DNA from 3 places in the Vibrio sp. 1288 genome. Region 3 is predicted to be linked to each of the others. Evidence: predicted binding sites of a transcription regulator. Region 3 holds the regulator's gene; each other region holds the start of a gene.
What was found. Region 3 encodes PurR, which represses purine synthesis genes. Its sites were predicted from a motif close to TNANGNAAACGTTTNCNTNA; they were not measured.

Region 1 (7,468 bases), on a different contig from region 3:
AGTTTTGTGCAACTGAAATCACATCAATCATGTTATTTATGAAACATTATTACTACCTTAGAAATATCATGGTTTATCTTATATCAATAAATTAAGGATATATGACACACCATTAAAGATGGATGCTTCATATTTTTAAGTAATAACTCAAATTTTTTTATAAAAAACCAAGCTGTCACTCTCTCTATACAATAATGATTGTTGATTTTAGTTCTCATCTAATAATGATTTATTTCGAGTGTAATAATATTAATTGCTTTAAAAAATAGTCAAATTTAAACAAAATCTTGATTTAGCATTTGCACATAAGGAAAAGATAAAGTTAAATATAAGGACTCTTTGTTTATTTATAGATTGGCATTATTTAATCGTAACGATAAAAAGTGCCCAACACATTAACCTTTTAATAGGAATCGTTATGTCAGAGCTGACTAAAACCCTTCTAAATATCCGTAGCCTTCGTGCATTTTCTCGTGAGCTGACTCTAGAACAATTGGAAGAAGCTCTAGATAAACTCACTACTGTCGTAGATGAGCGTCGTGAAGCAGAAGAAGCAGAACGCGCAGCACAAGCAGAGCAAGAAGCTAAGCTTGCAGAGATTGCTGAGAAAATCGCTCAAGACGGTATTGACGTAGAAGCACTTATTACTGCGCTATCTGGCGAAACTAAGACGAAAGGCAAAGCGAAGCGCGCACCTCGCCCTGCTAAATACAAATACACAGATTCAAACGGTAATGAGAAAACTTGGACTGGCCAAGGTCGTACACCTTCGGCGATTCAAGAGCAACTTGATGCAGGTAAATCTCTGGATGAGTTCCTAATCTAGATCCGTGCTATTTTTAAAAGGCTCCCATAGGGAGCCTTTTTTATTTAAACCATTACAAATAAAAAAGGCACATTTCTTAATGTGCCTTTTACTTTAGTTACAGAATAGTTAATTAAACCGCTTCGTATTAACGTTCCCAGTATGCTTCTTCTAGGCTATCTTCTCGCTCAGGAAGTCCGCGCGACAATCGTGGTGAATGTTGCACGAGAACTTCGTAGCTAGCACGGTTTGCGTATTTGCAGACTTGAGAAAAAGAAGAGTAAGTTAAATACTCGTTACTGTGCTTGCTTGAATTAGGCACATTTTCTTTATGGTATTTATTTGCTGCCATATCATGAAGAACAGCAGATAACGCAGCATCACCTGCGCCATTTGTATTCTTAATTTTTTCTGGGCCACCCATATATGGCGAGATATGCGAGTACACTTTTATTGGCGTCTCGCATGAGTCTTTTTTCGCCGGACGACTGAATTCATAACGATTAAATTCAGCAATTGACCCTGGAAGTAATGGCAAAGAAGTTTCGCGCTTCGCGCTATCTTCCGTATACCCAGCCATAAATAGACCTACAGGACCCGCCGTGCACAATACTAGATCAGCCCACTCCAATGTTTTATCAGACGCAGCAAGTGGATCAGATTCCCCCGTCAGTGCTTCTGCTTCATCTTCATTCATCGCAACGACTGAAACGTTATCTCTAATGAATTCTTGCCAATATTTAGGGTCATCTTGAATAACAAACTTTGTGCCTAAAGTCAGAACAACAGGCACATCATTCTTTTTCGCGTACTCAATTGCTTTCATTGTTGCTTCCGGCATTGGGTCGCCGTCTTTGCAACGTACTAGATATGACGTCAGTACAAGTGCTGATGCATTTTTAAAGATTTTCTCTGGAATGCTATCAGGATGGAGTTGGTTCATTTGCCCTTCGCTGATAGCAAAAGTACGTTCACCGTCTTCTGTGATAAGAGCAAAACAACGGCCAATTGCACCATCTACACCTTGTAGGTAGTTCAAGTCCATGCGGCTTGATGTATTACAAAGATAACGGTAACCGTAGCTGCCAATCTTAATATCCTGGCTCATCACTCCAAGTAGTGTGGAGCGGTCATCCGCTAGCACGGAGTAGTTATGTAGCGTGTTACCAATTGTACCGCCCGCATACTCATTGGTAATCAAGTTCTCTTCTTTCAGTTGCTGGTATAACTCTTCTGCTCTTTCGTCATCGATAACCAGAGAGTGACCTTTACTCAGACCGTACTTTTCAATCACATCCGTTGTAACTTTTGCTTCAATATCAACCAAGGTTTGGTCAATACCAATGATGTGAGTGCGCGTCATCTTCTTGCTTTCTTGTGCTTGGCTCACCAGCGGGTCACGAGCATGAACAGGAAAATAGTGCTTCGATTTGCGTTGTCCAGGAAATTTCATATTGTCAGTCTGAGTAAGGGGATGAAAAGGAGAGCGGATTCTATACCGCTAATAATAAAGCAGCAATAAAAGCGATTATAGCAAACGTTTGCTGACTACTTTTTTCTTTTAGGTGGCTTATTCACCTTCCATAAAGCTGAGATCTGGTAGTTGCTCAAGGTGCTCGCTATAACGCTTTAGGTTGAACTCACCTTCATTCTTCATCACATCAAAAATCTCAATTGACATCGCACATGCCATCATCGCAACCGCATCTTCACGTGGTGTGCCAGTCATCATTAAACGCATAAGGGTTTCTTTTACTTTAAGCGGGTTGCCATCTTCGAGCTGATTTTCAACAATTTCAATCAACTCACTTTCTTGCATAAATTGGTTTTCTTCTGTCATTTGGTGTTTCCTCTTGGATTTTGGCCAACTATGCCATATATACCTCTTCTATACTTGCGAAATTACTCGTTCGAATCTTTGTTGAAGAAAAATCCAGCGAAACGAATTGTGATTTCGATCTCGGATCTGTCACCGGTCTGTGGATTCTGATAGAATCTGCATCCCGTTTATTTAAGTGGTGTTTAGTAATGTCTGATAACAGCCAAAAGAAAGTCATCGTCGGTATGTCCGGCGGCGTTGATTCATCTGTTTCCGCGTATCTTCTAAAGCAGCAAGGCTACCAAGTAGAAGGCCTTTTCATGAAGAACTGGGAAGAAGATGACAACGAAGAATATTGTACAGCGGCAGAAGATCTTGCTGACGCTCAGGCAGTATGTGACAAGCTAGGCATCCACCTACACACTATCAACTTTGCTGCCGAATACTGGGATAACGTATTTGAGTACTTCCTTGCTGAATACAAAGCGGGCCGTACTCCGAACCCTGACATTCTTTGTAACAAAGAAATCAAGTTCAAAGCATTCCTAGAATTCGCTGATGAAGTACTTGATGCTGATTACATTGCAATGGGCCACTATGTGCGTCGCTCTTTCCCAGAAAACGGTGAAAAACCACAAATGTTACGTGGTCTAGATGGCAACAAAGATCAAAGCTACTTCCTGTACACATTAAGCAACGAGCAAATCGCACGTAGCCTATTCCCTGTTGGTGACCTAGAGAAACCAGAAGTACGCCGCATTGCGGAAGAGCAAGACCTAATTACTGCTAAGAAGAAAGATTCAACTGGTATTTGTTTCATCGGTGAACGCAAGTTTACGGAATTCCTAGGTCGCTACCTTCCAGCTCAGCCTGGTAATATCGAGACTCCAGAAGGCGAAGTGATTGGTCAACACCAAGGCCTGATGTACCACACACTTGGTCAGCGTAAAGGTCTACACATCGGTGGCCGTAAAGGCGGCGGTGGTAACGAGGACCCATGGTTCGTTGGTGAGAAAGATCTAGAACGTAACGTTTTGATTGCTGTTCAAGGTAAAGACCATCCAATGTTGAAATCAGAAGGTCTACTTGCATCACAACTTCACTGGGTAGATCGTGAGCCAATTCGCGATGTTATGAAGTGCACAGTGAAAACTCGTTACCGTCAGGAAGATATTCCTTGTACAATCATCCCTATCGATGATGAAAACATTAAAGTTATCTTTGACGAGCCACAAATTGCTGTAACTCCAGGTCAATCAGCAGTGTTCTACAAAGGTGACGTGTGCCTAGGTGGCGGCATCATCGAGCAACGCATTAAATATTCTCAAGCTTAGGAGTCGTTACGTGGCGAATACACTTTATGACCGTACTATCGCTTTCGCTGGGATTTGCCAAGCTGTTGCTTTAGTTCAACAGGTAGCGAGAAACGGACATTGTGATCAAGCTGCTTTTGAAACATCAATCAACGCTATTTTGAGCACGAACCCTGCTAACACAGTTGGCGTATTCGGTCGCGAAGCCGATCTAAAGCTCGGCCTAGAATGCTTGGTTAAAGGGATTGATAGCACACCATCAGGCAGTGAAATTACTCGTTACATTATTAGTTTAATGGCGTTAGAGCGTAAGTTAAGCTCTCGTAACGATGCTATGTCTCAGCTTGGTGATCGTATTCAAATGGCCAAGCGTCAGTCAGAGCACTTTGAGCTACTAGACGATCAAATGATCAGCAATTTAGCGAGCATCTATCTGGATGTCGTTAGCCCTATTGGCCCACGCATTCAAGTAACGGGCACGCCATCTGTACTGCAGCAGACGGCAAGCCAACACAAAGTTCGTGCGCTGTTGTTATCTGGCATTCGTAGTGCAGTTCTTTGGCGTCAAGTTGGTGGTAAGCGTCGCCACCTAATCTTCGGGCGCAAGAAGATGGTAGAGCAAGCACAAATCCTTCTTGCTCGTCTGTAGTAAAATATCAAATAAGCAGCTCGCGTTTATCGCGAGCTCATTTTTTTCGACTAAAACAAATATCGCGCAAACGTTTGCGCGATATTCGTGACAATTGCCACAGTTATTGGTATAAAGCTCACGAAATTTAGAAACCCAATTCAGGAGAACATCATGGAACTGTCAGCATTGACTGCTGTTTCACCAGTAGACGGCCGTTACGGAAGCAAGACAATTGCGTTACGCGAAATTTTCAGTGAATACGGTCTACTAAAGTACCGTACTATCGTTGAAATCCGCTGGCTACAAAAGCTTGCTGCTACTGCTGAAATTGCAGAAGTGCCAGCGTTTAGCGCAGAAGCAAACCAATTCCTAGACGACCTTGCTGCAAACTTCTCTGAAGAAGATGCACGCCGTATCAAAGAGATCGAGCGTACAACTAACCACGACGTAAAAGCGGTTGAGTACTTCCTAAAAGAGAAAGTAGCAGACGTTCCTGAACTGCACGCAGTAAACGAGTTCTTCCACTTCGCATGTACTTCTGAAGACATCAACAACACATCACACGCTCTAATGCTTAAAGAAGCGCGTGAGAACGTGATTCTTCCAGAAATCCGTAACCTAATCGACGCTATCAAAGCACTAGCAGTGGAATACCGCGACATTCCTCTTCTATCTCGTACACACGGTCAGCCTGCTTCTCCATCTACTATGGGTAAAGAAATGGCAAACGTGGCGTACCGTATGGAGCGTCAATTCAAGCAAATCGAAAACGTTGAGATCCTAGCGAAAATCAACGGTGCAGTAGGTAACTACAACGCACACCTTTCTGCTTACCCAGAGCTAGATTGGCACAAGTTCTCTGAAGAGTTCATCACAGAGTCTCTAGGCGTAACTTGGAACCCTTACACAACTCAAATCGAACCGCACGATTACATCGCTGAGCTGTTCGACGCTATCGCTCGTTTCAACACTATCCTGATTGACTTCGACCGTGACGTTTGGGGTTACATTGCACTAGGCCACTTCAAGCAAAAAACTATTGCTGGTGAGATCGGTTCTTCAACAATGCCTCACAAAGTTAACCCAATCGACTTTGAAAACTCAGAAGGTAACCTAGGTCTTGCGAACGCTGTATTCGGCCACCTAGCACAGAAACTGCCTATCTCTCGTTGGCAACGTGACCTAACTGACTCAACGGTTCTACGTAACCTTGGTGTTGGTGTTGGCTACGCTATCATCGCTTACACTTCGACACTTAAAGGCATCAGCAAGCTAGAAGTAAACCGTGAAGCGCTTCTTGCTGAACTAGACAAGAACTGGGAAGTACTAGCAGAGCCAGTACAAACAGTTATGCGTCGTTACGGCATCGAGAAGCCATACGAGAAGCTGAAAGAGCTAACTCGTGGTAAGCGTGTAGACGGCGAGGCAATGCGTAACTTCATCGACGGTCTTGAGCTTCCTGAGCACGAGAAAGCACGTCTGAAAGAGATGACGCCAGCGAACTATATCGGTCAAGCAATCGAGCTGACAGATAAGCTGTAATCCTCCTGTAACGACCAGATACCTAAAAGGTTGACGCGAAAGCGCCAACCTTTTTTAGTTAGGAGAGTTAGGTCGGGAGAAAATAATTTTAGTTATATGGAATGGATTATTAATTGAAGATCAGCCCCATTTGTTATGGCTGCTTTTGGAAGAACAAGGTTATTGTTCCTACTTCCACACCAAACTTTTTTATTTTCGTTAGATTGAAAACGTGTCTGTCATCCTGACGATAAAGCCAATCATCAAAAGCAACCGTCACTGATGAATCCTCCATTTGTAGCTCAAAGTCATATTGCCACTGTAGCGCATTGCCCTGCTCTTCCCCTGTTGCTACACCTATAATATCGTCTGCCTTACCTTCATAACTACCGTCTTCTAATCTAGTGATAACCCAAATTCGCTGGTCCACCTCTCCGTCATCAAACACGAAGTCTTCCACCAGCGTCAGCGTATCACCTTCTACAGTACCCACTATATCGACTTCAAAGCGACGGGTTTGCTGTTCGGTATAATCTTGCACCATCCCCCACGCCTTTATGTCGCCTTCGAAATAACCGAATACGTCAAAAGTCGGTGTAGAAGAGCGGTAATTATCAATGTCTGCGGAACATGCCGAAAGAAAAACAGCTGCCACTAAAGTCGCTGATTTAAAAATTCGTTTAAGCACTATCTAACCTGCCCTATCAATTGTTTTCGGAGTTTCGGGAATTCTGTGTTGGGTGATAACCATATAGCTAAAAATGCATCGTTCATTCGTTCGTCTTCAATGATGCCAACGTTCTTTACTTGCACGTCCCCAACCTGCTTATAAAACAGCTGACCAGATTTTCCATCTGTTAGATAAGTAAGCTCGTCACCTTTTTGAATATCAGGAAACATACGATCGAGCTCGCTGATCCAAGTTTTTCGATATGAGTCAGTAAAACCCAGTTTCGCCCACTGCTCATCCGTCACATCAAGCAGCTGTTGCTTACTGATGTCTCTCTTGTAATTAATTTCCAATGCAAGGGGATGTGGCGATACGTCATCGCTTACGATGAACTTTCCATCAGGCGCTTTTAATCTTGAGTGATAAATATCGAAGATGAACCAAGTAAGTTGGGCTTCTCCAACAGTTTTCCACCCCTTCCAATTCGCAATGTTGCTGGCAGCTTCGCTATTTCCAACAGGTTGAGCTTGCAGAGCAAAAGAACCAGTTACTATTACCAACGCAAGCAACCTAGTCAGTCTCTGAGTTAAGTCTCTCTTCAAGCTTTTCATTTCCGTACACCTTGAGTATCAAGAGCATCATGACGCACCATTCGACAAACAACATTGCCAGTGTAGCGCCAGTGCTGAATCCAAATTCAACGGCTTGG
Region 2 (7,468 bases), on a different contig from region 3:
GGCTTCGATTGGTTGGTTATCGATATCCACCGTGTGGCTGCCTGATTGGATTTCTCGCCCTAAAGTTCCTTGCGCTTGATAACCCGCAAACAACACATCATTTCTTTTGTCTGGTAAGAGTGCTTTTAAGTAATTGACGATTCTTCCTCCTTCGCACATACCGGATGCAGCGACGACAATCGCAGGCTCATCGGTGGAGGCTAGTCGATTCACTAGTGCTTGATGTTCTCGATGGCTTTCTACAGTAATGCATTGTTCAAAGGCGAGGGGATGACGATGATTGTTGAGCTTTTGCTTTGCTTCTTTTCCCCACAGTTTTTTGAAACGGCGGTAGGTCTTCGTGACTCTTTTCGCAAGCGGTGAGTCTAGGGTAATTGGCAAAGAAGACGACAAGTCGCGTTGGTGAATCAGTTGCTCAATATCGAATAACAGTTCCTGTGTACGTCCTACGCTGAAAGCTGGGATCAGAATAACACCACCGTCTTGCAGTGCGTGATCGATAATGGCGTTCAAGCGCTCAGTTCGAGTGGCAATGTCTTCATGTTCTTTGTTGCCGTATGTGGACTCTATGAACAGATAGTCGGCACGCTTTGGAGGTTTTGGATCGGGTAAGAGCGGGGTATTGGACGGACCTAGATCACCGGAAAACACGATGATTTCATGATTGGGGAGTTTGAATTCTACGTAAGCGGAACCAAGAATGTGCCCTCCATGTTGGATGTGCAGAGGGATAAGGTTTCTAATGTCACATACGTTTTTTAGAGTGACAGAATTCACAGGGTAGTTCTCAGGCAAACAAAAAGGGATGCATGATGCACCCCTTTGTTATTTTTACTGAGAGTAAAAACGAGATTACGCTTTTGCTTTAGCCGCTGCTTTAGCGATTGCTGCGAAACTTTTCGCGTCTAGAGAAGCACCGCCAACGAGAGCGCCGTCGATGTCTGGTTGTGAGAAGTAAGCTTCAGCGTTTTCTGGCTTAACAGAACCACCGTATTGGATGATTACTTGTGCTGCAACTGCTTCGTCTTTCGCTGCGATTAGTGCGCGGATAGAAGCGTGGATGCGTTGTGCATCTTCAGCTGTTGCTGCTTTACCAGTACCGATAGCCCAGATTGGTTCGTAAGCGATGATTGCGCCGTTTAGAGCTTCAACACCGTAAGTGTCGATAACTGCGTTGATTTGGCGTGCGCATACAGCTTCAGTTTCGCCAGCTTCGTTTTGAGCTTCAGATTCACCGATACAGAAAACAGGAGTTAGACCGTTTTCTTTTAGGAAGTTGAATTTCTTAGCGATGAACTCGTCAGATTCGTTGTGGTATTCACGACGCTCTGAGTGACCGATGATGATGTGAGAAGCACCGAAGTCTTTCAGCATTTCTGGAGACATGTCGCCAGTGAAAGCACCGCTGTTATTTAGGTCAGTGTTTTGAGCACCTAGGATGATCTTGTTACCGCCCTCAATAATTAGACGCTCAGCCAGATCTAGGTAAAGTGCAGGTGGAGCTACTGCTACGTCAACACCTTCAACGCCTTCAAGCTCAGCGTTAAGACCAGTTAGCAGCTCAGTTACCATTGCTTTGCTGCCGTTTAGTTTCCAGTTACCCATCACTACAGGACGACGCATAGGAATATCTCCCTTATTTTTAATGTAAATAGTCTATTAATGTAAAAAATCTACGTAGCAATATAACAGAATAATAGGAACAGATCATGATTGGTATCATGTCTTATGTGGCTTTCTTTCTCCGTCTGGAGTCGAAGTTGTTCTGTTATTTTTATCAAAAGCAATCGATTGGTGATCGCGTAGACAGAATGATAGTTCATTCCTCGGAAATTACTGGCTAGATTGGTATTACTACGCACTGAATTTATTATGTTGTAGAAAGGAATCAAAATGCCAAACTTAGTTTTAGAGTATTCGAACTCAGTGGAAGAGCGAGTCAATGTACAAGGTTTGCTGGAAGACTTACATAAAGCTGCGTTAGATAGTGGCCTTTTTGAACTCGCGTCTGTGAAATCTAGAACGCTCCGGTGCCACAATTGGTTAATAGGAGAGGAGGGTGATAGCCTCGACTTTATCCATATCAACTTTGATTTGTTATCTGGTCGCTCCCAAGAACAAAAGCGAGAACTGTCACGAGCCTTGATGGCGACTCTTCAAGAGCAAGCTAGTCACGTGCACAGTTTAACGGTCAATATCCGAGACATGGATATAGATAGCTTCCAAAAGGTAGTGAACTAGGTGGTGCTGGATTGCTCGAGAACAGCGAGGGGTTATTGTTACGAATTCTCAGCCTGGCTCTGCTTGTTATAAGGACGTTGTGGGCACCCAAGTTATCGGTGTCCTTTCCAAACTATATCGACTCGGCTAATCTATAACCTTTCTACTTTGGGGTAAATTTGATGTCGACTAAAGAGTTACTGTTTTCTTTTCAAGGACGTATAGACCGTAAAACCTACTGGATTTGGAACGTAATTTACTATGTGTCCATTCTAGGCTTTGGTGCCGGTATCAGCCTACTGCTTCCTACTCTCTCTTATGTGCTTCTTCCTATTTTCTTGGTGGTCCTGTTGATCCCTGATTTGGCGATCACCACCAAGCGTTGGCATGACCGCAACAAATCGATCTATTGGCTAGCACTGAATATTCCGTTGATTATAGGACGAATTGCCACGCCAATGACTAGCCCTGCCGCGCAAGAGCCGTCGACCCCACAGATGTTCGTCGCTTCCATTTCTCTGATTTGTGGTTTATGGATTCTAATTGAATGTGGTTTCTTAAAGGGGACATCAGGACCAAACCAATATGGCCCTGAGCCGGAATAAGTATAGCTCTATGTTTTGGAATAAGACTCTAGGGTTCTAGAGTCTTATTCCTGCCTTTTAGTAAAAATCATCCCTATCTTTAAACGTATTTAAGCTAATCACATCCGCTTTTTGAGTCGGTGCCGCTTCCCCTTGTAGCGCTGCTTTGAACTTTACGACCTGTTTTTGCAACTCGTTCATCAATACCACATTGGTGTGATGAGGGTTTTTACACGTGCTAATGACTCTATCAATGTGGCTTTGTTGAGCCCACAATCTTTCTTTCATATTTTCTGATGCGCTCTCGATCATCTCTTTCGCCATCTCATGACGAAATTGCTCAAAAGCTTCTGGGTCTCGCTCTGCCATTCGAACCATTTCATCGAATGGAGGAAGCGTTTGTGATGGGATATGACGTAGATTAGACATCGATGCTCTCCAAATCCTTATGGAAATTGCCTTTAGTTACTAAAAGCCTATACCACTAGAAAGAGGAGAGAGGATGAATTCTTCAGCCGTCTCACTTATAAGAGTAGCTTTCAAGCTTGAGATTGAATAAGTGCGGCATGTCGATGTTTGGTTGTGGTGGTTACTGCAGTTGTTGGATGCGGTAAACGCAGCGTCTTTGGCCACTAATGATGTGTTCGGTACGCTCTACTTTGGTGTCACGTCCAAGTAAAGACTGAAAGACACTTAATTCTGATTGGCACAAGCTTGGGCAGCGAGTTGCGGCTTTACAAATCGGACAGTGATTTTCGATCAAGATGAATCCGTTCTCATCTTTCTCGAGCTCTGCCATATAGCCTTCTTGCTCTCTTAATGTGACGAGTGTTTCTAGTTTGCTTTGCAGAGAGTCGCATTGCTTAAGATGCTGACGATAACTTTGTAACGTGAGTTTTTCCCTTTCTGATGTGACTTTTTCCAGTCCATCTTTGCCAAAGATATGTTCGACAGCTTCTATAAACTGAATGGTCAACTCACCGTGACGGTCAGCAAATTGCTCATGACCTTTTTGAGTGAGAGACCAATGACGAGCAGGGCGACCAACTTTTACTTTTACGTCATGGATAGAAAGAATGCCATCATCTTCTAAACCTTGCAGGTGCTGACGAGCCCCCATGGTTGTCATACCTAGCTCAGAGGAGAGTTGTTTTGCAGTGACGGAACCATCACGCTTAACGATTTGCAATATCCTATCTACGGTCTTCATATACCCACCATTTATACGTCAGTAGATATTATGCGCGATAGGGTTAGTAAAGAAAAGTGTTGACTTAATTTGAGTGTGGCTTTGTAGGTGCTATCTTTATGCGAACCAATATATACACTCTGAACAGTGAGAAACGAGTGTGATTCAGAATCTATTGTCCGGTTGTGCGAAAAGAAAGGCTCACACTCAGATTGAGCGAGAGCCTCGAGAAATGCTTAAAGAATAATATCACGCACTTCTGGATCTTTACGATCTAGGTAGTGAGTCGACTTAATGCGACGAATAGTTCGGCATCGACCACGCACGAGCAGCGTTTCTGTGGTTGCAATATTGCCTTGGCGAGAGATGCCTTCTAGCAAGTCACCTTTAGTAATGCCTGTTGCTGAAAATACCACATTGTCGCTACGAGCCATGTCTTCCATTTTGAGGACAACATTCGCTTTTACGCCCATTTCATCGCAGCGTTTTAGTTCATCTGCACCGTAAATGCGGTTTTCTTCAGTATCGCCTTTTACTTCGTGACGAGGAAGCAGACGACCATGCATGTCACCATCTAGCGCTCGAATTACCGCTGCTGATACTACCCCTTCTGGCGCGCCGCCAATACAGTACATCATGTCCACTTCACTGTCTGGCATACAAGTCAGAATAGAGGCAGCCACGTCTCCATCAGGCACCGCAAAGACACGTACACCCATTGCTTGCATTGCTGCAATAATGTCATCGTGGCGAGGTTTCGCAAGGGTAATAACGACTAGGGTATCAAGTGGCTTGTTCAGGGCTTTTGCTACGTTCTCTAGGTTTTCTTTTAACGGCTTCTCTAAGTCAATTACGCCTTTTGCGCCAGGGCCAACAACCAGTTTTTCCATGTACATATCTGGCGCTTTAAGAAAGCTGCCTTTCTCACCTGCGGCAAGTACGGCTAGTGCGTTCGATTGTCCCATTGCCGTCATACGCGTCCCTTCAATCGGGTCGACTGCAATATCCACTTCATCACCACCAATACCAACTTGCTCACCAATGTACAGCATTGGCGCATCATCGATTTCACCTTCACCAATGACAATTTCACCACTGATATCTGTTTTATTCAGTAGCGTGCGCATAACTTCAACAGCTGCGCCATCGGCTGCGTTTTTATCGCCACGGCCAAGCCATTTGTAACCAGCCAGAGCTGCACCTTCAGTCACACGGGAAAATGCCATTGCTAAATCGCGTTTCATGATGTCTCCAAGTAAGCAAGAGGGAAGAAGAATTTGCGCGGCGATTCTATCACAAGGTCGGGTAAACGTTTGCCTTTTTGCGAGGCTTTTACTTTATCTAACTTGAATTTGATCAATACTTAGGGCGACTTTCAGCGTAGCGGGACGCAAAATCCTTGCTCAAAAATGCTTCGGCGACAAGAAAAGTCAGCGTTTAGTGAGATTGCGCTGATTTTTTGACCGAATGATGCAAAATATCGAATATAGTGAGTGTTTCTCATCGCGACGCTGAGTAGAATGAACCTTATATAGGTTAGGTGTGCATCAATCTCGCACATCGTCCCAACGGAATAACATAGGTAGGCCAAGATGTCTTTTGAAGTACTAGAACAACTAGAATCTAAAATTCAAACTGCAGTTGACACAATCACTCTTCTTCAGATGGAAGTCGAAGAGCTGAAAGAAGATAAAGCTAAACTTGCGGAAGAAGCTAACGAGCTTCGCTCTCAACGTGAAGAGCTAGAGCAAAAAGCACAACAAGCACAGCAAGAGCACGCACAATGGCAAGAGCGCATTCGTGCACTACTTGGCAAAATGGACGAAGTGGAATAATTCGGCTTTTTCATTCCAAATTAAAAACACCCGCGTTAAGCGGGTGTTTGTGTTTTAGGGAAGTAGAAAATGTTGAGACAAGGCTAGGCGCTAAGAGCCAAGAGAAGGCCCTATAACCTAGGCGCCTAAGACTCGTTATGCTTCTTCATCCAACTCTAAATCAATATTCAATGGTTCTGGCGACAGGATAATTCCGGTGCTATCAGCATAAATGTAATCTTCTGGAAGGAAGCTAACGCCGCCAAAGTTGACTGGTACATCCAATTCGCCAATACCCTGACTGGTCGCTCCAACAGGAATAGAAGCGAGGGCTTGAATGCCTAAGTTCATATCTTCAAGTTCATCTACTTCACGAACACAGCCGTAAACGACAATGCCTTCCCACTCGTTTTCTTCCGCAATGGTTGCGATTTCTGCATCGATAAGGGCTTTACGTAGGGAACCGCCACCGTCAATTAACAAAACGCGACCAAGTCCATCTTGCTCTAATGTCTCGCGGATCAACGAATTATCTTCAAAACACTTGATGGTGGTGATTTGCCCGGCAAATGAAGCGCGACCGCCAAAGTTACTGAACATTGGTTCAACCACATCTACCTGATCGAGGTAGATATCACAGAGTGCTGAGGTATTGTATTCCATAGCGTACCTTTCTAAACAGAAATTGGTTGTCTTTGAGTATATCTAGGCATTAAGTCAATGCAATGACAATCCTTTTTTAACTTACTAGAGTTTGAGCTACCACAATTGTTGCAAACAAAACGTTGGTGACTAGAGAGCATTTCACGATGACTGGCATCATTGGTGCTATTTGAGCAGGCTTTTGTGTATGCCAAACCGCTTTACCATGATCGGCCACGAAATAAATACTAAGTAAGAATGGCAAGCTAATCCAAACGGGTTTGTCTTGAATTAACAAGTAAGCCGCAAAGGCAAGGATAGCTCCGCCAAGTAAAATAAAGTGGTACTGTTTGGCTTTACGTTGACCTAAGCGTACCGCCACCGTACGTTTACCACACTCTCGGTCGTTCTCTATATCACGCATATTGTTGATATTGAGGACTGCAACAGCGAGTAAACCGCAGCCTAAAGCAGGTAAGAATAGCGTGGTGTCTACGTGACCGGTATGCAAGAAGTAGGTACCGGATACGCCGAGTAAACCAAAAAACAAGAACACTGATATATCGCCAAGCCCCACGTAACCGTATGGTTTGCTACCCATGGTATAAGCAATGGCTGCGAGAATGGCCAAAATTCCCAGCCCGATAAAAGTGACAATGCTTTCCAGTGAACTTAGTGAATAGAAAACTAACACCAAGCCTGAAATGGCGGTCAGAACGATGTTAAAGATAATCGCTTGTTTCATCTGTTTAGCACTTACCGCGCCAGACTGCATCGCTCGTAATGGACCGAGGCGTTTGTCGTTATCTGTGCCTTGAACGGCATCGCCATAGTCGTTTGCCAGGTTGGACAGAATTTGCAGCAATGTCGCGGTTACGAAAGCCATGATGGCAATCGTCAATGAGAAATGACCCGCCGAGTACGCGAGCACGCTACCTGTTAAGATAGAGACCAATGCCAGAGGTAATGTTTTTGGACGAGCGGCTTCAAGCCAGATCTGTAGAGATTGTTTCATGGAA
Region 3 (7,468 bases):
TTAGAATCTGTAGAAAATCTTCCCACACAATGATTTGGCGGATCTCCCCTTTATCGGAGCCGTAAATATTTTTTGCAAATTTGTGGGCGATATCGTCGAAATTGCGGTCTTCTGTCACTTCTGCTGAGTTATCATAACGGATTGTGCCGCTATTCTGGCACAAGGAAAGCAGGAATAAAGAGGGATACCCTCATTTTTATTATCAATTGATGTTTTTTCGGACTATTTATGTATGTTTGAGCTGAAAAAAGTAGTGTCAGCCATGCTTATGCCCCTTCCGGCATTGCTGCTGATAGGCTTGTTGGGTCTTGCTCTCATTAGTTTTACTACAAAACGTAAAACTGGCTGCTTCGTTGTTCTATTCTCTTTTGTTGGCATTTTTCTTGTTGCCTTCCAACCTGTTTCAACCAAGCTTCTTATGCCGTTAGAGCGAGAGCATAAAGCCTTTTTGCCAGTTTCTGGCACCATCGACTACGTGATGGTTTTAGGGAATGGTCATGTTATCGATGACGAAATTCCACCCACCTCGCAGTTAAGCCGTGCAGCATTAATGCGCTTAACTGAGGGCATTCGTATTTTAAGAATGTATCCAGGCGCGAAATTAATCTTATCCGGCTATGCTGGCGGATCTGAAATTAGCCACGCGCGAATGATGGCGAACGTTGCCCTTGCGTTGGGAGTCGCGAAATCCGATATCATTTTATTAGAAGATGCGAAAGATACGTGGGAAGAGGCGCGTCAAGCGGCTGCATTCGTTCAACAAAAGGAGATTGTGTTAGTCACTTCCGCGAGTCACATGAGCCGTGCATTGTATGAGTTCAACGCAGCAGGCATTAAACCAATCCCAGCCCCGACCAACTTCTTAGCTATTAGCGAGATAAGTCAACCTTGGGATAAATACTCACCTAAAGCGCGTTACTTAGAACAAACAGAGCTTTATTGGCATGAGTACTTGGGCAGTATTTGGCAAAGGTTGCGTGATACTGTCGGCCAAACACCAATGGTTGAAGCAAACTAGTATTATCTTGAAGCCACAAAAAAGGAGAGCCGAAGCTCTCCTTTTCTTTTTACGATTGAGTTATGTTCCAACTAGTCACCAGCAAACATATAGCCTTCGCCGTGCACCGTTACAAAAATCTGTGGGTTCTTAGGATCGAACTCCATTTTTGCGCGCATACGTCGAATAAGAACATCAATGGTGCGGTCATTCGGCGCATCCACTCGATGGCTGATCATGTTCAAAATACGCTCACGACTTAACACCTGGTTAGGGTAAGACGATAATGCCACCAAAAGTTCATACTCTGCTTTAGTTAGTTTTACTGGCTCACCGTTGCGGCTAAGTGCGCGACGTTGAATGTCGAATGTCCACTCCCCAAAGCGCACAATGTGCTCTTCACTGGTTTCATTCGCTTTCGAGCTGCCACTGCGCGCTGCTGAAATACGCCACAGCAAGTTTTTCACGCGAACTAACAGCTCTCTCAGTTCAAAAGGTTTTGTCACATAATCGTCAGCACCCATTTCTAGGCCTACGATTTTATCAATGCTATCCGTGCGTCCTGTTACTAATATGATACCAATATCCGATTGGCTACGTAACTCACGAGTAAGCATCAGGCCGTCTTCACCAGGCAGGTTAATATCCAGCATGATCAGGTCTACATCGCCCGCTTGCAAAACTTCACGCATTTCTGCGCCACTCTCTGCTTCGCTGACTTGGTAGCCCTCATTTTGGAAATATCCCGCAAGCTTACTACGAGTTACAACATCATCTTCTACGACTAATACGTGATAGCTCATTTACACCACTTTTCTGTCTTCTTATTATCCAAGACGTATTCTATTCATAACTAGTAACATTTCTAGTCATAGATACATTAAAACGCAAGATTTAGCGTTTTTATTGATTCAAAACAAGCTTACCCATTGCTATTAATAAACGGTCATTTTTGACCATAAAACATAACAATTATAGTTACTGCTATTCATTTTAATTGATTACACTTAGGGGATATCCCTAATTGACTTTGTGATGCATGACTTGAAGCATCATTCAGGAGCCCAAAATGCAAGAAGTGAAAGCTTTTAATGAAAAACGCGCTGAAATTTACTGGTGGTTTTCGAGCTTGTTCGCAAAAGAACTAACAGAGAAAGAATTGGAAGCCTATCACAGTGTTGAAATTCGCAGTTTTCTCGCAGGTTTAGGTGAAAATGAGTCGCTAAAACCAGCCGTTGATAGCCTAGTTGATGCATTGAATCGGTTACAAGATCGTGAAGATGCACAACTAGAGCTTGCAGCTGACTTTTGTGAACTGTTTTTGAAGACAGAAAAATACGGCGCTCTTCCTTACGCATCCATGTACATTGGTGAATCAGGTTTACTGAATGACAAGCCAGCTGAGGAAATGGAAAAGTTGATGGCTGAATTTGGCGTTCAAGTAGACGAAAACCTAAAGGAACCTGCGGATCACTTAGCCGTTGAGCTCGACTTTCTCGGGAACATGATTATCCGCTCAAACGAGCTTGAACAAGAAAAACACATGGAAGAAGCCTTCGTTAAACAAAACGACTTTATCCAGCAACAATTGATGTCTTGGTTACCTCAGTTTTCAGACAAATGTAAAAAATTCGACGAATTTGGATTTTACTCGAGTGTCGCGAAACTATTAGTTGCATTTTGTAAACTAGACAGCGCCTACCTTCTTGGTGAATAATTGCCGCCTATTTTTAGGGAGCCTGCCTATCGGGCTTCCTGTATGCCTGAAAGTGACCAATTGTAAGTAACTTGGGTATAATATTCGTTTGCCTTAACTTAGCGCAAAGACGCTTGGTTATTTAGCAGTCAAAATGTGACTTCAAATACACAAATCTCTTGCTGAAAACATTGCTAGTCAGTCCACATAGGGCTAAAATGTGAGCGCAAACGATTAAATATGATTTATATGTAAACCGCTGAAATATAGCGGTTTTTGTGTTTTCTTAACAGGTTGATGGCAATTTCTCATCAGATAGAAAAAAGATAAAATTCATCGACCGATGCTGCTACGTACCCTTTTGTCGCACTTGGATCAACCGCTGCCGAGACACTTAGCGCCAATTTTATATTGCTAGGTGTGAAACCATTAGAGCATCAGGTACATCCAATACGACATATTTCAGTAGCTCGATACAGGACACCATTTATGGCCACGATAAAAGACGTTGCTCGCTTAGCCGGCGTTTCCACTACGACAGTTTCGCACGTTATCAATAAAACGCGTTTCGTTGCAGAAGCAACGCAAGAAAAAGTAATGAAAGCCGTTGACGAGCTGAATTACGCGCCAAGTGCCGTTGCACGCAGCCTAAAATGCAACTCAACTCGTACGATTGGCATGTTAGTAACTCAATCAACTAACCTATTTTTCTCAGAAGTGATTGATGGCGTTGAGAGCTACTGTTACCGCCAAGGCTATACTCTGATTTTATGTAACACAGGCGGGATTTACGAAAAACAACGCGATTACATTCGTATGCTGGCTGAAAAGCGCGTTGATGGCATCCTAGTGATGTGTTCTGACTTAACCGAAGAACTAAAAGAGATGCTTGACCGTCATGCGGACATTCCTAAAGTGGTCATGGATTGGGGCCCAGAGAGCTCACAAGCAGACAAGATCATGGATAACTCAGAAGAAGGTGGCTACATTGCAACCAAACATCTGATTGACAATGGTCATACGGATATCGCTTGTCTAAGCGGTCATTTTGAAAAGCTTGCTTGCCAAGAGCGCATTGCAGGTTTCCGTCGCGCAATGAGCGAAGCGAACCTAGCTGTAAATGAAGACTGGATCCTTGAAGGTAACTTTGAATGTGATACGGCCGTATTAGTTGCAGATAAAATTACCGCAATGGACAAGCGCCCGACGGCGGTATTCTGTTTTAACGACACAATGGCTCTAGGCCTAATGAGCCGCTTGCAACAAAACGGGATCAAAATTCCTGAAGATATTTCAGTGATCGGCTACGACAACATCGAGCTTGCGGAATACTTCTCTCCACCGCTAACGACTATCCACCAACCTAAACGTCGTGTTGGTAAAAATGCATTCGAAATTCTACTTGAGCGTATCAAAGATAAAGAACACGAAAAACGAATTTTCGAAATGCAACCTGAGCTTGTAATTCGAAATACTGTGAAAAAAATGAACTAAATTTCACTGTATTTAACCGTGTTAAATAAGCGCTCTACAGGGGCGCTTATTTTTTTGGAAAAATTAAGCATTCTCTAATACTTCACACCACTCTAATAACAATTGACTAACGTTAACTCCCTGTTTTATATAAATGTAATATATATTAAGAACTCCTTTTCAAAGGCCAATTTGCACCTTTCCATATGCAAAATAGAGCATTCAATCTATCATTTTTATTGAACCGAAATCACACTTTTAACGCTAAACCGTGATGTTAATTCAATATAAGAAGTATGCTCATTGTGTCACGCACAGGGCAAACCATTCGAAAGAGTGGGACGCAAAGCCTCCGGCCTGAACCATATTACGATATGGAAGGTAGCGGGGTTACCGATGGCAAGTGTGTAAGCAATGACTTTACTCTGTAATGACATTGTTTTTACGCATGTTTGCTACTCTCTCGGACCTGACTTTTGGTGGCGTAATATTAATTACACCGAGATAACAAAACATGGATAAACCGATACTCAAAGACTCTATGAAGCTATTTGAGGCACTTGGTAATATCAAGTCGCGCTCAATGTTTGGTGGCTTCGGACTATTCGCTGATGAAACAATGTTTGCACTAGTGGTAAACAATCAGCTTCATATCAGAGCAGACCAAAAAACTTCATCTGACTTCGAGAAACAAGGGCTAAAGCCTTACGTTTATAAAAAACGTGGCTTTCCAGTCGTTACAAAGTACTACGCTATTTCCAGCGATTTATGGGAATCAAGCGAACGCTTAATCGAAGTAGCGAATCAATCATTGAAAAAGGCAAAGCTTGAGAAAGAACAGCAAGCAAGTACAAAGCCTAACCGTTTGAAAGATTTGCCTAACTTACGACTGGCTACCGAGCGCATGCTAAAAAAAGCCGGCATCGAATCCGTAGAGAAGCTTGAAGAGGAAGGTGCGCTTAACGCCTATAAAGCGATAAGAGATACGCACTCTGCAACCGTCAACATTGAGTTGCTATGGGCACTAGAAGGTGCTATCAACGGCACTCATTGGAGTGTGGTACCTCAAGCTCGCCGAGATGAGTTGATGAACGGCCTCCAATAAAAGTCGGCCTAAAAACTATCTTGTAAAACCGCAGTCTAATCTGCGGTTTTTTTGTGAAATTTTTTCGGTTTTCCTACTGTCTTATTACATATATCCCAAATTGGAATCAAAATTATGAATAAGAAACTGATATTAGGTCTCATCCTACTAGCGGCTATCGTCTTTTTAGGTATTAACTTTGGCCAGTATTTAACCTTAGAGAATGCAAAAGCCCAACAAGAAGCACTAACTACATACATCGATCAGAATTTTGTATTCTCGGCTGCGATTTACTTTTTTACCTACATTGCAATTACCGCTTTTTCTATCCCAGGAGCGGCAGTAGTCACCTTACTTGGTGCAGCCTTATTTGGTTTTTGGACAAGCTTGCTACTGGTTTCTTTCGCTAGCACTATGGGGGCAACACTGGCCTTCTTGAGCAGCCGATACTTATTGCGTGACTGGGTACAAAACAAATTCGGAAATAAACTCAACGCAATTAATCAAGGTGTCGAAAAAGACGGAGCTTTTTATCTATTTTCCTTGCGTCTAATCCCTGTATTCCCTTTCTTTCTAATCAACTTACTGATGGGCTTAACACCGATGTCTGTAGGTCGATTTTATCTCACTAGCCAAATAGGTATGCTGCCAGGCACAGCCGTATATCTGAATGCAGGTACTCAATTAGCAACAATTGAAAGCCTATCGGGCATTGTTTCACCCGCAGTATTAGCGTCTTTTGCGCTATTGGGACTATTTCCAATCATCACTAAATGGGTTATGAATAAAGTAAGGCCGACACCAAGTCAGCAAAACTCGTAATTGGTGAAGTGGGTATTTTGATGAAAATATTTATCGCTAAAAACCCAGCAGAAGCACACATTGTATGTGAGCTGCTTAAAGTGGAACAAATTTACTGTGAAGTTCGCGGAGAAGGTATTTTCGGCTTAAAAGGAGAACTGCCGTTTGGTGATGATACCGATCCTTATGTGTGGCTTTTTGACACGGCACAAAAGATGAAAGCTGAAGAAATAGTAAAAGCATATCGAAAACAATCCGATAGGCATGAGTATCAAGATTGGCAATGCCCAAAATGTCATGAAATAAACGAAGGGCAATTTGGTGCATGTTGGCAATGTGGATATCAACTAGGAGAGCTATAGCGGCTCTCCTATTCAGTGGATGCACTCAGTTTTAAGCACATACAGCTTGCTGTTTAATAAACTCGATGGAGTGTTGATTGAAGTCTTCTGGACGCTCTACATTGCATACATGACCACAATTCGGGATTTCTCGTAGAATGCTGAGCTTATGTGCTGCAACCATTTCTTTGACAGGTTTAATAAACATGTAATCCCTGTCGCCCATTAAGTAAAGAGTCGGAATGGGTAACTCTCGATCTTTAAAATATTTCATTAACGGATTTACATCAGCGGCAAGAATAAACCAACGTTTAAATTCTTTTTGGCAAAGCTTCTTGGCTTCGCGAATAAAAAGGTGGCGAGATTCTCGTTGGCTTCTTTGAGGCATAACAATATAAGCGAACAGTTTGTAGAGCCACATGTACGGTAGGATATGCTTACAAAAATTACCTAATTTCACCAATATCTGAGAACGAGTGTTAAGCCTTGTGACAGCACCACCGAGCACCATCGAACGTACGCGCTCTGATGACAATTCAGCAAGGTTTCGAACAATAATAGTACCAAGCGACATACCGACAAAATGAGCGGATTGGATCTTTAAATGGTCCAATACTTTCAAAATATCTTGGGTAACTTCCGTAAAGGTATAACGGCTAGCAATGAGCTCTTTAAGTAACTGATTTGACTTTCCATGACCTCTTAAATCGATCAGCAATAAGTTAAAGTGTTGCTTGTAAGCTTTAATTTGCTTGAACCAGATAGAAGAGCTACCACCAGCACCGTGCACAAATACAACCCACTCATTACTAGTAGGGTGCAAATAGGTTTTATGAAAAAGTAGCGGCTGGGTCATATTGAGTATCAAAAAGATCGTGCTATTGAGTAAAAAGCCATCCTACCACACTCCCCTTACTCAAGATAATAAAGGCACCTCATTCGGTGCCTTTCGTTACAATTTTAAGTCAAACTAACGCTGAGTGGTAAAGCTGCAAATAAGATTCTGCGGCCTTTTGCCAACAAAAGTCTTGTTGCATCGCGTGCAACTGTACTTTATTCACTTCAGGCTCGTTTTG

Region 1: a site for PurR is predicted at 2,335-2,354, ahead of R8O11_RS14185 (inosine/guanosine kinase). Genes of this name have one in related genera too.
Region 2: a site for PurR is predicted at 5,295-5,314, ahead of glpX (class II fructose-bisphosphatase). Genes of this name have one in related genera too.

What each region holds. Positions count from the first base shown of each region.
Region 1 is NZ_JAWPOX010000017.1:66,867-74,334, forward strand. It holds gene R8O11_RS14180 (H-NS family nucleoid-associated regulatory protein) at 419-826, shown strand; gene R8O11_RS14185 (inosine/guanosine kinase) at 954-2,258, opposite strand; gene R8O11_RS14190 (hypothetical protein) at 2,376-2,645, opposite strand; gene mnmA (tRNA 2-thiouridine(34) synthase MnmA) at 2,834-3,958, shown strand; gene hflD (high frequency lysogenization protein HflD) at 3,969-4,586, shown strand; gene purB (adenylosuccinate lyase) at 4,740-6,110, shown strand; gene R8O11_RS14210 (DUF3833 domain-containing protein) at 6,244-6,777, opposite strand; gene R8O11_RS14215 (chalcone isomerase family protein) at 6,777-7,370, opposite strand; gene R8O11_RS14220 (DUF2878 domain-containing protein) at 7,330-7,468, opposite strand, start outside.
Region 2 is NZ_JAWPOX010000001.1:298,998-306,465, reverse strand. It holds gene R8O11_RS01405 (MBL fold metallo-hydrolase RNA specificity domain-containing protein) at 1-807, opposite strand, end outside; gene tpiA (triose-phosphate isomerase) at 853-1,623, opposite strand; gene R8O11_RS01395 (5-carboxymethyl-2-hydroxymuconate Delta-isomerase) at 1,894-2,241, shown strand; gene R8O11_RS01390 (DUF805 domain-containing protein) at 2,403-2,825, shown strand; gene R8O11_RS01385 (DUF3135 domain-containing protein) at 2,883-3,233, opposite strand; gene R8O11_RS01380 (helix-turn-helix transcriptional regulator) at 3,394-4,014, opposite strand; gene glpX (class II fructose-bisphosphatase) at 4,230-5,237, opposite strand; gene zapB (cell division protein ZapB) at 5,586-5,828, shown strand; gene rraA (ribonuclease E activity regulator RraA) at 5,964-6,470, opposite strand; gene R8O11_RS01360 (1,4-dihydroxy-2-naphthoate polyprenyltransferase) at 6,547-7,464, opposite strand.
Region 3 is NZ_JAWPOX010000006.1:52,387-59,854, reverse strand. It holds gene cmoM (tRNA uridine 5-oxyacetic acid(34) methyltransferase CmoM) at 1-118, opposite strand, end outside; gene elyC (envelope biogenesis factor ElyC) at 233-1,018, shown strand; gene torR (two-component system response regulator TorR) at 1,090-1,800, opposite strand; gene torD (molecular chaperone TorD) at 2,067-2,714, shown strand; gene purR (HTH-type transcriptional repressor PurR) at 3,183-4,187, shown strand; cyclic di-GMP riboswitch class I at 4,475-4,564, shown strand; gene R8O11_RS06405 (TfoX/Sxy family DNA transformation protein) at 4,681-5,271, shown strand; gene R8O11_RS06400 (TVP38/TMEM64 family protein) at 5,386-6,072, shown strand; gene R8O11_RS06395 (DUF2007 domain-containing protein) at 6,093-6,413, shown strand; gene R8O11_RS06390 (alpha/beta fold hydrolase) at 6,445-7,248, opposite strand; gene glgA (glycogen synthase GlgA) at 7,358-7,468, opposite strand, start outside.